Regions from separate parts of the Aquabacter albus genome, predicted to be linked through region 2. Evidence: predicted binding sites of a transcription regulator. Region 2 holds the regulator's gene; the other holds the start of a gene.
The links. Region 2 encodes PhoB, which activates phosphate uptake and scavenging genes when phosphate is short. Its sites were predicted from a motif close to TGTCATNNANCTGTCAT; they were not measured.
Positions count from the first base shown of each region.

Region 1: ABLE91_RS03275 (Orn/Lys/Arg family decarboxylase) is a predicted target of PhoB. The motif match lies at 3,304-3,320, and genes of this name have one in related genera.

Region 1 covers NZ_JBDZDT010000002.1:38,924-45,897, forward strand. Annotated here, with positions in the region: gene ABLE91_RS03260 (FadR/GntR family transcriptional regulator) at 1-693, shown strand, start outside; gene ABLE91_RS03265 (FAD-binding oxidoreductase) at 690-2,156, shown strand; gene ABLE91_RS03270 (Bug family tripartite tricarboxylate transporter substrate binding protein) at 2,190-3,161, shown strand; gene ABLE91_RS03275 (Orn/Lys/Arg family decarboxylase) at 3,363-5,720, shown strand; gene ABLE91_RS03280 (GNAT family N-acetyltransferase) at 5,749-6,309, shown strand; gene ABLE91_RS03285 (GntR family transcriptional regulator) at 6,316-6,974, opposite strand, start outside.
Region 2 covers NZ_JBDZDT010000003.1:260,505-268,091, forward strand. Annotated here, with positions in the region: gene ABLE91_RS07700 (methyl-accepting chemotaxis protein) at 1-1,936, shown strand, start outside; gene phoB (phosphate regulon transcriptional regulator PhoB) at 2,391-3,092, opposite strand; gene phoU (phosphate signaling complex protein PhoU) at 3,124-3,849, opposite strand; gene pstB (phosphate ABC transporter ATP-binding protein PstB) at 3,869-4,693, opposite strand; gene pstA (phosphate ABC transporter permease PstA) at 4,785-5,618, opposite strand; gene pstC (phosphate ABC transporter permease subunit PstC) at 5,638-6,615, opposite strand; gene pstS (phosphate ABC transporter substrate-binding protein PstS) at 6,995-7,587, opposite strand, start outside.

The DNA.
Region 1 (6,974 bases), on a different contig from region 2:
AACGTCTACCACCAGCTCGTCACGCAGATTGCCGGCGGCGCATTCGGCGCCGATGGCAAGCTGCCGAGCGAGCACGACCTTGCCCGCACCTTCGGCGTCTCCCGGCCTGTGGTGCGCGAGGCGCTGGGGCGGCTGCGCAAGGAAGGGCTGATCTATTCCCGCCAGGGCGCCGGCAGCTTCGTCGCCGCGCGCACCATCGATCATGCGACGCTCGGCTTCGCGCGCATCGAGACCATTGCCGACATCCAGCGCTGCTTCGAGTTCCGCCTCACCATCGAACCGGACGCGGCCTTCTTCGCCGCCGACCGACGCTCCCCGCAGGAACTGGAGGCCATGTCCGTCGCCATCGGGGCGCTGGAAGAGGCGACCCGCAAGCTGAAGCACCGCGAGGATGTGGACTTCGTGTTCCACCACACCATCGCGCGGGCCTCGAACAACCATTATTTCGGCACCGCCCTCACGGCGCTTCAGGACCACATCGCGGTGGGCATGAAGCTGCACGGCCTCTCGCTGATGAATGCCGGGCCGAAGCTGGAGCATGTGCTGGGCGAGCACCGCGCCATCTTCGAGGCGATCCGCGCCCGCGACTGCGAGGCCGCCCGCGCCGCCATGCGCGCCCACCTCACCTCATCCCGCGACCGCCTGTTTGAAGGCCGGCTGCTGGACCTTTCCATCCGGGGGGCGGCGCGATGAGCCCGGCGGATGTGATCTCCGGGCTCGGCGCCATCGTCGGCCCGCGCTACGTGACCGGGCCGGGCGCCGACATGGAGCCCTTCGTGGTGGACTGGCGGGGCCGCTATCGCGGCGAGGCGCTGGCCGTCGTGAAGCCCGGCTCCACCGCTGAAGTGTCCGAACTGGTGCGCTGGTGCATGGGGAACGACATCGCCATCGTGCCCCAGGGCGGCAATACCGGCATGTGCGCCGGCTCCATCCCGCTGGCGCAGCGCCCCTCGGTGATCGTCCGGCTCGACCGCATGAACACGGTGCGCTGGGTGAGCCGGCTGGGCGATGCCATCGCGGTGGATGCCGGTTGCATCCTCGCCGACGTGCAGGCGGCTGCGGAGGAGCGGAATCGCCTCTTCCCCCTCAGCCTCGGCGCGGAAGGCTCCTGCCAGATCGGCGGCAACCTCTCCACCAATGCCGGCGGCACCGCCGTGCTGCGCTACGGCACCATGCGCGAATTGACCCTGGGGTTGGAGGTGGTGCTGCCCTCGGGCGAGGTCATGGACATGATGACGAGCCTGCGCAAGGACAGCACGGGATATGACCTGAAGCAGCTTTTCATCGGCGCGGAAGGCACGCTCGGCATCATCACCGGCGCGGTGCTTAAACTGTTCCCGCAGCCCCGCCGCCGCGCGGTGGCTCTCGCCAAGCTGGAGCGCATCGAGGCGGCGCTTGATCTTTTGGCCCTGGCGCGCACCCGGCTGGGCGAGCGCATCGGCAGCTTCGAGATCATGTCGCGCGGCCAGATCGAGGTGATCGCCGAGAACTTGCCGGACGTTCAGATCCCCTTCGCGCTCGACACCCCCTGGTATCTGCTCATCGAGCTTGTGGACACGCTGGAGGAGATGGACCTCGACGGGGCCATGGAAGGGCTGCTGGGTGCCGCCTTCGAGGCCGACCTCGTGTCCGACGCCATCGTCGCGGCCAGCGAGGCGCAGGCCGATGCGCTCTGGAAGATCCGCCACAGCGTCTCGGAAGGCAGCAAGAAGGCGGGCTACGTGGTCTCCCACGACAGCTCGGTGCCGCTGGAGGCGCAGGCCGAGTTCGTCAACCGCATCAGCGCGCGCATCGCCGAGGTGCGCCCCGACGCGCGGCTCGCCATCCACGGCCATGTGGGCGACGGCAATCTCCACGTGCTCGCCATCATCCCCGGCATTGCCCAGGACCGCATGGCGGAGATGAAGGACGCGGCAGAGGCCATCAACCGCGCCGTGGACGACGTCACCGCGGAGCTGAAGGGTTCGATCAGCGCCGAGCACGGCATCGGCGCCACCAACCGCGCCCGGCTCGCCCGCGTGGCGGACCCTGTGGAACTGGCCTGGATGGCGCGCGTGAAGACGTTGTTCGATCCCGCCGGCCTCATGAACCCCGGCAAGGTGCTGCCGGACGCTTCCGCGCGGGCCGAAGAAGCCCCGCTTCGCTCAACGGCCTAAGGCCGACCCATCAGACCTTCAGGAGGAAACGCCATGTTGAAGACCCTTTTGGCGGCGGCGCTCGCGCTGACGCTGCCCGTACTCCCCGCCGCAGCCCAGGCCGACTATCCCACCAAGTCCGTCTCGGTGCTCATCCCCTTCACCGCGGGTGGCACGGCGGACATCTTTGCCCGCATGGTGTCCGAGCATCTCCAGAAGACCTGGGGCCAGCCTTTCGTGCCGGAGAACATCGGCGGCAGCGGCGGCGCGCTGGCCATGGGGCGGCTCGCCCGTTCGGCGCCGGACGGCTACACCATCGCCCTTGCCTCCACCTCGAACCTTGCCGTGCATCCAACCCTTCTGGGCGACCGCATCCAGTACCAGACCCTGCGCGATCTCGCGCCCATCACCCAGGTCTCGATCGTGCCGAACCTGCTGGCGGTGAACCCCGAGCGCATCAAGGCGCGCACGGTCCCGGAGCTGATCGCCTATCTCAAGGCCAATCCCGGCAAGGTGACGTTCGGCTCCGCCGGCATCGGCACCACCCAGCATCTGGCGGGCGAGCTGTTCCAGATCATGACCGGCACGCAGATGGTGCATGTGCCCTATAAGGGTTCCAGCCAGATGGTGCCGGACCTCGTCGGCGGCCAGATCGACATCGCCTTCGACAATGCCCCGCTTCTGCTGCCCCAGGCCAAGGTCGGCAAGCTCGCGCTGCTCGCCACTGCCACGGCGGAACGCGTGCCCTTCGACCCGAACCTGCCCACCGTCGCCGAAACCGTGCCGGGCTTCGAGGCGGTGGCCTGGCATGGCTTCCTCGCGCCCATCGGGACGCCGGCGCCCGTCATCGACAAGCTGGCGAAGGCCATCAATGCCTATATGGAGCAGCCCGCCACGAAGGCCCGCTTCATCGAGCTCGGCGCCATCCCGGTCCACACCTCGCCCGAGCAGTTCAAGCAGCTGATTGCCAGCGAGACCGACCGCTGGAAGAAGGTGATCGACACCGCCAAGGTGAAGGTGGAGTGAGGCGAGCAGGGCGAGGTCGGGCACGGCGTGCCTCCCCTCGCCCAATGAAATCAAGGGTTGTGCCCGGGCCCGTTCCAGGCGCCCGCCGCGATCCCCCATTTGCCATGTGATGCGCCGGCGGCCTATGCCCTTCCGCACCGGCGGTCACCGCACTGTCATGGAACACGGTGACATCTGGCGTCGCAGACCATCGGGGCATCCATGGACTATTTCAGACGCTTCACCTTCCTGTTCGCCACGCCGTCCTTTGATGCGGAGGATCTCGAAGGCATCCGCCTGAACCAGATCGTCGGCGAGATCGAGCGTTCGGGCTTCGAGGTCGTCAAGGCGCACGACATCGAGGATGCCGAGATCGCCGTCCAGACCGATGCCGCCATCGGCTGCATGATGGTGGACTGGGGCAAGAAGGGCCTGGAAGGCAAGACCGCCGCGCTCATCAACCTGATGCGCCGCCGCGGGCTGGACTTCCCCATCATCCTCCTGATCCGCCGTAAGAGGTTCGAGGACCTGCCCGTCGAGGTGCTCGACTTCATCGATGGCTATGTCTTCCTCTCGGAGGAGACCCCGGCCTTCATCGCCAAGAACCTCATCAGCCGGCTGAAGCAATATGCCGAGACGCTGAAGACGCCGTTCTTCGGCGCTCTCGTCGATTATGCCGAGGAAGGCAACCAGCTCTGGACCTGCCCGGGCCATAATGGCGGCATGTTCTACAGCCGCAGCCCCATCGGGCGGGTGTTCATGGACCATCTGGGCGAGGCGGTGTTCCGCGACGACCTCGACAATTCCGTGCTCGACCTCGGCGACCTCCTGACCCATGAGGGCCCGGCGCTGCAGGCGCAGAAGGAAGCCGCCAAGATCTTCGGGGCGGAGAAGACCTATTTCGTGCTGAACGGCACCTCCACCTCCAACAAGGTGGCGCTGGCCGCATTGGTCACCGACGGCGATCTCGTGCTGTTCGACCGCAACAACCACAAGGCCGCCCACCATGGCGCGCTGATGATCAGCGGCGGCATCCCGGTCTATGTGCCCACCGTGCGCAATGCCTGGGGTCTGATCGGCCCCATGCGCTGGGAGGACCTGGACGAAGAGGCGCTACGCGAGCGCATCCGGACCCATCCCCTGGTCAAGGACCCGGAAGCGTGGCGCAAGCCGCGCCCGTTCCGCGTCGCCGTGGTGGAGCAGTGCACCTATGACGGCACCATCCACAACGCCGAGATGATCCTGAAGCGCATCGGCCATCTGTGCGAGTACATCCTGTTCGATGAGGCCTGGGCGGGCTTCATGAAGTTCCACCCGCTCTATGCGGGCCGCTTCGCCATGGGGCTCTCAGACCTCGGCCCCGACGCGCCGGGCATCATCGCCACCCAGTCCACCCACAAGCAACTGGCGAGCTTCTCCCAGGCGTCCCAGATCCACATGAAGGACCGCCACATCCGCGGCCAGAAGCGCCGGGTGGAGCACCGGCGCTTCAATGAAAGCTTCATGCAGCACGCCTCCACCTCGCCCTTCTACCCGCTATTCGCCTCCCTCGACGTGGGCGCGCAGATGATGAAGGGCCGCTCGGGCGAGGTTCTCTGGGACGACACGATCCGGCTCGGCATCGAGCTGCGCAAGAAGATCCGGGCGCTGCGGCGCGAGTTCGAGGAGAAGGAGGCGCGCCCCGAGCGCCGCTGGTTCTTCGAGCCCTTCGTGCCGGACCGCGTGCAGATCCCCGACGCCTCCCGCGCAGGCGCGGTGCATGACGTGGCCTGGGAGATGGTGGCCACGGACCAGCTCGCCACCGATCCGTCCTACTGGCACCTCGTGCCGGGGGCATCCTGGCACGGCTTCTCCGACATGGCGCCGGGCTTCGCCATGACCGACCCCAACAAGCTGACGTTGCTCACGCCAGGCTTCGACCGTGCCACCGGCGCCTATGCCGCGCACGGCATCCCGGCCCCGGTGGTCGCCCAGTATCTGCGCGAGAACCGCATCGTCGCAGAGAAGAACGACCTCAATTCCCTGCTCTTCCTTCTGACGCCGGGCGTCGAGGCCAGCAAGGCGGGCACGCTGATCAGCGGGCTCGTCGCCTTCAAGAAGCTGCACGACGACAACGCGCTGCTCGAAGACGCCATCCCCGAATTCTACCGGCGCAGGCCGGGGCGCTATGCCGGCGTGCGCCTGCGCGATCTCTGCGGGGACATGCACCGCTTCTTCCGCGACGCCGACGTCAGCGCCCTCCAGGCGAAGCAGTTCTCGGCCGAGCATCTGCCGGAGATCGCCCTCTCCCCCCACGACGCGACGCGCTGCCTCGTGCGCAACGATGTGGACTATCTGCCCATCGACGCCATTGCGGGGCGCATCGCCACGACGCCGTTCGTGGTCTATCCGCCCGGCATCGCCACCATCGTGCCCGGCGAACGGCTGACCGCGCGGGCGCAGCCCATGATCGACTATCTCAAGATGTTCGAGGCGAGCTTCAACACCTTCCCCGGCTTCGAGGTGGAGATCCAGGGCGTCTACCGGGAGGTGGATGCGGCGGGCAAAGTTCGGCTACATACCTACGTGGTCGCCGAATAGGGCACAGCGCAGGACGCCGAAGGCATTCATGGAGCACGAGCATCAGGTCACCATCCGGCCATCGCGGGACACGGACGTGGAGGCCATGCTGGCGATCTATCGCCGGCACATCCGCCGCGGCGTCGAGGATGGGGTGGACGATGGCGATACGCCGCAGCCGGACGATCTGCGCGAGCGGCGCAAGAACCTGCGCAGCCGCCGCTTCCCGCATATCGTGGCGACCCGCGACGGAGAGGTGGTGGGCTATGCCTACGTGGTGCTGTTCCGGAAACGGCCGGCCTATCGCTATACGGTGAAGCATTCCATCTACGTGCACCACCAGCATGTGGGCTGCGGCGTCGGGCGGCTGCTGATGCAGGGCCTCATCGACGCCTGCGCGGCGGCCGGCTTCCGGCAGATGATCGGCTATATCGACGGCGACAACACCGCCTCGCTCACGCTCCACGACAAGTTCGGCTTCACCCGAGTGGGCCTCCTGCCGGGGGTCGCTTATCGCTATGGCCGCTGGGCCGACAGCGTGATGGTGCAGCGATCCCTTGGCCCCGGCTCCACCGTCCCGCCGCCGCCTTTGCCGCTGTCCACGCGATAGTCCCGCTCAGGCAGAGCGGGCTCGCTTGCGGGCGGGTTCCTTGGCGGGCTCTTCCTTCGCGGGGGAACCGCCGGCGGGGAGGTCGCGGAACTTGGCCGTGTGCAGGATGTGGTTCCGCATGACGGCGGTGGCCCGCTCCCCATCGCGCGCTTCCAGGGCGGCGAGCAATTCCTGGATCTCGCCGAAGGCGCAGCGCTGGCGCTTGGCGGAGCCGACGCTGCCGCGCTGGATCCAGTGCACCTTGTCCAGAATGTTGAAGAGGATGCCGGAAATGAGCTGGTTGCCGCCCGCCATGTAGATGGCGCGGTGGGTCTGGAGGTCGAGCTGAAGATATTCCTCGAACCGCTCCTCGCTCACCTCGCTGCCGAAGGCGTCGAAGGCGCGCTTCAGCTTCAGCAATTCTGCCCCCGACATGCGCGTCGCCGCAAGGCCCGCCACCGCCGGCTCCAGGATGAGCCGCAGCTCGAAAACCTCGTTCATCTCCGCGTCGGTCAGGCCCTTCACATAGGTGCCGCTCTGGGGCGAGACCGCGATCCAGCCTTCCCCCTGCAGGCGGGCGAGGGCGGTGCGGATGGGCGAACGCCCCACCCCGAGCTCGGCCGCAAGGCGCACTTCGGACAGCTTCTCGCCGGGGGCGTAGCGGCGGTCCATGATGCGGGACTTGA
Region 2 (7,587 bases):
CAGTCTCGCCCGCCTGAGCGAGCGAATCTCCGTCGAACGAGGCGACCTCAATCAAGCGCTGCTTTCGAGCACGACGCAGATTTCCTCTGAAGCCAAGGCCAATATGGGGCGGACGGACGAATCCGTGGCGAGCACCCAGGCCGCGCTGGCCGCCCTGGCGCCCGCCGACAAGGCGGCGATCGAAACCCCGCTCACCAAGATCCTCGCTTCCGCGCGCACCGCCCGCGCGCTGGTTGAAAGCGAAGTCGCCAAGCCGGCGAACGGGCGCGACCCGCAGGCTCAAGCCCGCTACGTGTCCGACGTGACGGCCAATCTCGGCAATATCAGCCGGCTGTCCGACGACCTCGAACTGCGCATCAACGACAAGGACGGGGAAATCGGCAGCCTCGCGGGCATGGCCCGCTACTCCCTCATGCTGCGCGACATTGGTGGCCGCCGCTCCACCATGCTCACCAGCTATCTCGGAAACAGGACCACCCTGACGCCGGCCCAGATCCAGCAATTCTATTCCTATACCGGGCAGATAACGACGCTCTGGTCCCTGGTGCAGCATGCCGCCCACGACCTCGACGACGTGCCCGGCATCACGGCAGCCGTGGAGAAGGCGGACAAAGAGTTCATGCAGGTCCTCGGCAAGCTCATCCTGGATACCTTCCAGGAAGCCGTCGCCGGCAGGGACACCCAGGTCTCCATCGAGGCATGGCGCAACACGGTCCGCCCGGCGCTGGTGGCAGCCCTGGCCCCGCGCGACGCCGCGCTGGCCGGCGCCGAACAGCTTGCGGACACGAAAATCTCCAACGCCAGGATCGCCTTCATCGGCGCGTCGGCCGCCTGCCTTCTCATCCTTGTCCTGGTGGTCGGCTTCGGCACCCTCATCACCCGCCGCGTCATCGAGCCCATCCGCCAGATGTCGGAGGGGATCGAGAAAATTGCCGCCGGCGTCTTCGACGTCACCATCCCGGGCACGGAGCGGCGCGACGAGATCGGTGAGATCGGCAGGGCCGTCGAGATCCTGCGGAACAATTCCATGGAGATGGTCCGCCTTCAGCACGACCAGGTGGAGTTGCGCGAGCAGGCGGAAGCCGACCGGCGCAAGGCCTTCCAGGAGGTGGCCGAGGAGCTCGACCGCGCGGTCGGCCGCATCGCCGGCGCCGTCTCCACCACCTCGGAGGAGCTCCAGGCCTCCGCCCGCGCCATGGCGGGCATGGCCGAATCCACCTCGAGCCGCTCCGACCAGGCCTCCCAGGCCGCTCAGATCGCCTCCACCATGGTGGAGACGGTGGCGGCCGCCGCGGAGGAGCTGTCCGCCTCCGTGGAGGAGATCGGCGCCCGGGTGACGGAATCCACGCGCATCACCGGCACGGCGGTTCAGGAAGCCAATGACGCGGCGAGCAAGATCTCGGCGCTGCTCGATGCCGCGCGGCGCATCGGGGACATTCTGAGCCTCATCACCAACATTGCCGGACAGACGAACCTGCTCGCCCTCAACGCCACCATCGAGGCGGCGCGGGCGGGCGAGGCGGGCCGGGGCTTCGCCGTGGTGGCGAGCGAGGTGAAGAGCCTCGCCGACCAGACGACGAAGGCGACGGCCGAGATCGAGGCGCAGATCTCCACCGTCCAGCACGCCACCGACAATGCGGCCAAGTCCATTGCCGACATTGCCAAGACCATCGGCGCGATCAGCCACATCTCCACCACCATCGCGTCCGCAGTGACCCAGCAGGCAGCGGCGACACAGGAGATCGCCCATTCCATCTCGCGCGCCTCCGACGGGGCGCGCAACGCCAACAGCAATATCGAGCAGGTGGCGCTGACGGCGGTGGAGACGGGGTCTGCGGCAACCCAGGTGCTGGAGGCGTCCTCCGAACTGTCCCGCACCTCCGCCGATCTGCGCCAGGCCACGGACAGCTTCGTCCTGCGCATCCGCGCCGCCTGATCGCACGGCCTCAGGCCACCTCCGGGTGGCCCTGGCGGTTCCGGAACGGGCAGCATCAAGGTGCCGGCCGGTGCCATGGGTGAGTATGAGTATCCTCGGCCCGGTCCGCACTGCGGACCGGGCTGGGCTTTATCCAGCCTCATCGCAGTAGCAGGCGAACGCCCTCAAAGGCCCGCCGGCATGGGGTCAAATCCACTTGTCGGAATAGCATTGCGATCCCACAGGTAGTGACCTTGCCTCCAGCCAAGAACAATCACGCTTCTGATGACAGCATTCCGCGGCCGTCAGACGTGACCGCGCTCCAAGTCTTCAGCCGAAGGGACAGCCGGCAGGTTCGCGCCACGGCCGCCCGGATCTTGGTGTGGTGTCACCGCAGAGATCTCGGGCACGTCTCTCTCGGGCCGGTGGGCGCGCTCACGCCGGCGCCGGCGCCGGGAACGGCCGGAGCCCGCGCTCAATGCGCGCGGGCGAACATTTCGTTGAAGGAATAGCCCGCCCCACGCACGGTGCGGATGGGATCCATCTGCCGGCCGCGATTGATGGCCTTGCGCAGGCGGCCCACATGCACGTCCACGGTGCGCTCGTCGATATAGACGTCCTGCCCCCAGACCCCGTCCAGCAATTGCTCGCGAGAGAAGACACGGCCCGGGCTCTGCATGAGGAATTCGAGAAGCCGGAACTCGGTCGGGCCGAGATGCACCTCGCGGCCGGCCCGGTGCACCCGGTGGGTCTCCCGGTCGAGCTCGATGTCGCCCGCCCGCAGCAGGGTGGCCACATGCTCGGGCTTGGCGCGCCGGAGCAGCGCGCGCACCCGGGCCAGCAGCTCGGGCACCGAGAAGGGCTTCACCACATAATCGTCGGCGCCGGTGGCAAGGCCGCGCACCCGCTCGGTCTCATCGCCGCGGGCGGTGAGCATGATGACGGGGAGGCGCTCGGTCTCGGGGCGCGTGCGCAACCGGCGGCACAGCTCGATGCCCGACAGGCCCGGCAGCATCCAGTCGAGGATGACGAGGTCGGGCACGCTTTCGCGCAGCCGTGTCTCGGCCTCGTCGCCGCGGATCACCGCATCGACCGCATAGCCCTCGGATTCCAGATTGTAACGGAGAAGGAGGCTCAAGGCCTCCTCATCCTCGATGATCAGGATACGTGCCGGCACTGCCCATCACCCCTGCCCAATGTCTTAGCCACTACCCTTGCACGTGTCCCGTGAACGGCACGGACGTCTCGCTGGAGATGTCCGCCTTCGGCCGCTCGTCGGACAGCACCTGGCCGGAGACCATGTAGTGGACGGTCTCGGCGATATTGGTGGCGTGATCGCCGATGCGCTCGATGTTCTTGGCGCAGAACAGGAGGTGCGTGCACACCGAGATGTTCCGTGGATCTTCCATCATATAGGTGAGGAGCTCGCGGAACAGCGACGTGTACATGGTGTCGATGCCGCTGTCGCGGCGCCACACCTCGATGGCCCGGACCTGGTCCTTGCCGGCATAGGCGTCGAGAACTTCCTTCAGCTGCTCGAGCACCAGGTCGGACATGTGCTCCACGCCGCGCACCAGCTTCTGCGGGTGGTATTCGCCTTCGATGGCGAGCACGCGCTTGCCCACATTCTTGGCAAGATCGCCGATGCGCTCCAGATCGCTGGCGATGCGGATGGCCGCCACCAGCTCGCGCAGGTCGGAGGCCACCGGCTGGCGCTTGGCGATGACGACAATCGCCTTTTCCTCGATCTCGCGCTGGATGTTGTCCACGCTGGTGTCCAGCAGGATCACCCGCTGGGCGAGGGCCGCGTCGCGGCGCATGAGGGCGTTCACCGCATCAATGACGAGGCGCTCGGCCTGGCCGCCCATCTCGACCACCTTGCGGCCGATTTCCTTCAGCTCGGCGTCGAACGCCGTAACGGTATGCTCGGACATGTCCGCGGATCCTTTGCGATCAGCCGAAGCGGCCGGTGATGTAGTCGCGGGTCTTGATCTGCTTGGGATTGGTAAAGATTACGTCCGAAGGCGCCACCTCGACCAGTTCGCCCAGATAGAAGAAGGCGGTGATGTCGGCGCAACGCGCCGCCTGCTGCATATTGTGGGTCACGATGACGATGGTGAAGTCCTGCTTCAGCTCGTCGATCAGGTCCTCGATCTTCGAGGTGGAGATGGGGTCGAGCGCGGAGGTGGGCTCGTCCAAAAGGATCACTTCCGGCTGCACCGCAATGGTGCGGGCGATGCACAGGCGCTGCTGCTGGCCGCCCGACATGCCGAGTGCGGAGGTGTGGAGGCGATCCTTGGTCTCTTCCCAGATCGCCGCCTTGCGCAGGCAGCTTTCCACACGCTCGTCCATTTTCGCCTTGTTCAGGTTCTCGTGCAGGCGCACGCCGAAGGCGATGTTGTCATAGATGGACATGGGGAACGGGGTGGGCTTCTGGAACACCATGCCGATGCGGGTGCGCACGATGGTGGGGTCCAGCTCCTTGCCGACGATGTTGACGCCGTCGAACAGCACCTGCCCCTCGGCCCGCTGGCCGGGATAGAGGTCGTACATGCGGTTGAAGATGCGCAGCAGCGTGGACTTGCCGCAACCCGAGGGGCCGATCATCGCGGTGACGCGCTTCTCGGGGATCTCGAAATTGATGTTCTTCAGGGCATGGTTCTGCCCGTAATAGAAATTGAGGTTGTCCACCTTGATCTTGGTGGGTGCCTGCACGGCGTCGGGCTTGGCGGCGACAGACGACGCGATGTTGAAGGTCGGATCCACTGCAGAAGTCATGTTCGGCCTCTTCGATCTCTGGTCTGCGGGGCCGTCGGGCGGCCCCGTCGTGATCTTGTTGGGTCCGGTGCGGCCCGTCGGGCCGCCCCGCTCACTTCGTCCGAGCCAGAACCAGCCGGGACACGATATTCAGGAGCAACACGCCGACCGTGATCAGCAGCGCGCCGGCCCAGGCAAGAGCAACCCAGTCGTCGAACGGGCTTCCGGCATACTGATAGATGGCAATGGGCAGGCTCGCCATGGGCTTGGACAAGTCCACGGACCAGGAATTGTTGCCGAGCGAGGTGAACAGCAGCGGCGCGGTCTCGCCCGCCGCGCGGGCCACCGCCAGGAGAATGCCGGTGACGATGCCGGCGCGCGCCGCGCGCCAGGTGATCATCATCACCACCTTCCATTTCGGCGCGCCGAGCGCGAAGGCGGCTTCGCGCAGGCCCACCGGAACGAGGTTCAGCATGTCCTCGGTGGTGCGCACGATCACCGGGATCACCAGGATGGCGAGGGCCAGGGAGCCCGCCCAGCCGGAGAACCCGCCGAACGGGATCACCAGGAACTGGTAGATGAACAAGCCCACCAGGATGGAGGGCGCGGAGAGCAGGATATCGTTCACGAAGCGCGCGGCGGAGCCGATTTTCGTGCCCTTGCCGTTCTCGGCCAGGAAGGTGCCGCAGAACATGCCGATCGGGCCACCAATGATCAGCGCGAGCGCGATCTGGATCAGCGAGCCGACGATGGCGTTGAGAAGGCCGCCATTCATGCCCGGCGGCATGGTCACGTTGGTGAAGACGGTGAGCGACAGGGCGGGAAGGCCCCGGGCCACCAGCGTCCAGAGGATCCACGCCAAAAGGAAGATGGCGAAGACGGCGAAGCCCGTGGAGATCACCTTGATGGTGGTGTCCTTGGCGCGGCGTGCGGCGAGGGAAGCCATGTTCTTTTATCCTTCCCGATCAATCGAGCCGCGAGCGCACCAGCGCCCGGGAAAGTGCGAGGACGATGAACGAGATCACGAACAGGATGAAGCCGAGCTGAAGCAGCGAGGTGAGCTTCAGGGAGCCGATGGCCGCCTCGGGGAATTCGTTCGCGATGGTGGAGGCGATGGTAGCGCCCGGCGCGAACAGCGAGGCGGACAGGCGCGTGGCATTGCCGATCACGAAGGTGACCGCCATGGTCTCGCCCAGCGCGCGGCCGAGGCCGAGCATCACCGCGCCCACCATGGCCGTCTTGCCGTAGGGGATGGAGACGTTCTTGTAGACCTCGTAGGTGGTGGCGCCGACGCCGTAGGCGCTTTCCTTCAGCATGGGCGGCACGGATTCAAGCGTCTCAACGAACATGGCGGTGATGAAGGGGATGATCATCACAGCGAGGATCAGGCCGGCGGTGAGCATGCCCGAGCCGAGCGGCGGTCCCGAGAACAACACGCCGAGAACCGGGATCGGCCCCAGCCAGTCGATCAGCGGGGGCTGCACATAGGCGGCGATGAGCGGGACGACGACGAAGAAGCCCCACATGCCGTAGATGATGGAGGGCACCGCCGCCAGAAGCTGCACCGCCACGCCGATGGGGCGCCGCAGCGCCTCTGGCGCGATCTCCGTGAGGAAGAAGGCGATGCCGAAGGACAAAGGCAGCGCGAAGATGACCGCGATCACGGCGCTGAGCACCGTGCCGTAGATCATCACCAGCGCGCCGTAATTCTCGGTGACCGGGTTCCAGGTCGCGGTCCACAGGAAGTCGATGCCGAAGTGGCGCAGCGCAGGCAGGCCGCCCTCGAACAATTGCGCGATGATCAGGCCGAGCAGGATCAGGACGAAGATGCCGCTCGCCCAGAGGGCACCGACGAAGATGGGATCGGCAACCGCCCCGGTGGGCTTCGCCTGGTCAATGGGCTGAAGCGCCCCTGCCTTTGCGGTAGTGATCGTCGCGTCCATCGTCCCGCTCTTCCCCAATCGCGCGCCACGCCATCCGCGTAGCCGAAGGCAAGCTCACGGGGCCTCGCCCCGAACCGCCTGCCCATGATGCTTCCGGCCTGGTCCTCGGACCACCTTGCCAAACGAATACGGTCTTCCGCGTCCCCGTCCGCGCTATGCGGAGCCAGCCCTTGAAATGCCGGTACGGAACGCTGAGGCCGGCTGAAATTCCGAAACATGCCCCGCAAGACAGGCCGCCGCACCACCCCCAGCGACACGCAACCTGCTGCTCTTCCCTTCAAACTGCACCCGGGCCGGATAGGTTACCCCTCCGCCCCGGGCGCTGCTTTTCCGGTGCCCTCCACTCCCCCGCAGGAGGAGGACACCGAAACCTCTAGGCTCAGAACACCGGCTTGCCGTCCGGAGACTTCACTTCCGCCTTCCACGCCGCCTTCACCTTTTCGATGACGGAGTCGGGGAGCGGGATGTAGTGCATCTTCTCAGCGATCTCGGAGCCTTCCTTGCCGTAGGCCCAGTCGAAGAACTTCATCACTTCGCGCGAAGATTCCACGTTGGTGGGGTTCTTCGGCAGCAGGATGTAGGTGGGGCTCACGATCGGCCACGCGCCTTCGCCGGCGGTGTTGATCATGGACGCAGCGAAGTCCTTGGAGCCGGCCCAGTCGGCGGCGGCGGCGGCTTCCACAAAGTTCTTCACTTCGGGGGAGACGAACTTGCCGGCCTTGTTCTGGAGCTGGGTGACGACCAGCTTGTTGGAGGCCGCGTAGATGAACTCCACGTAGCCAACGCCGCCCTTGGTGTTCTTCACGTTGCCGGTGACGCCTTCATTGCCCTTGGCGCCAGCGCCGGTCGGCCACTGCACCGAGGTGGCGGCGCCGACCTTGGACTTCCACTCGGGGCTCACTTCCGAGAGGTAGGAGGTGAAGATGTAGGTCGTGCCGGAGGCATCCGAACGGTAGACCGGGACCACGGCAG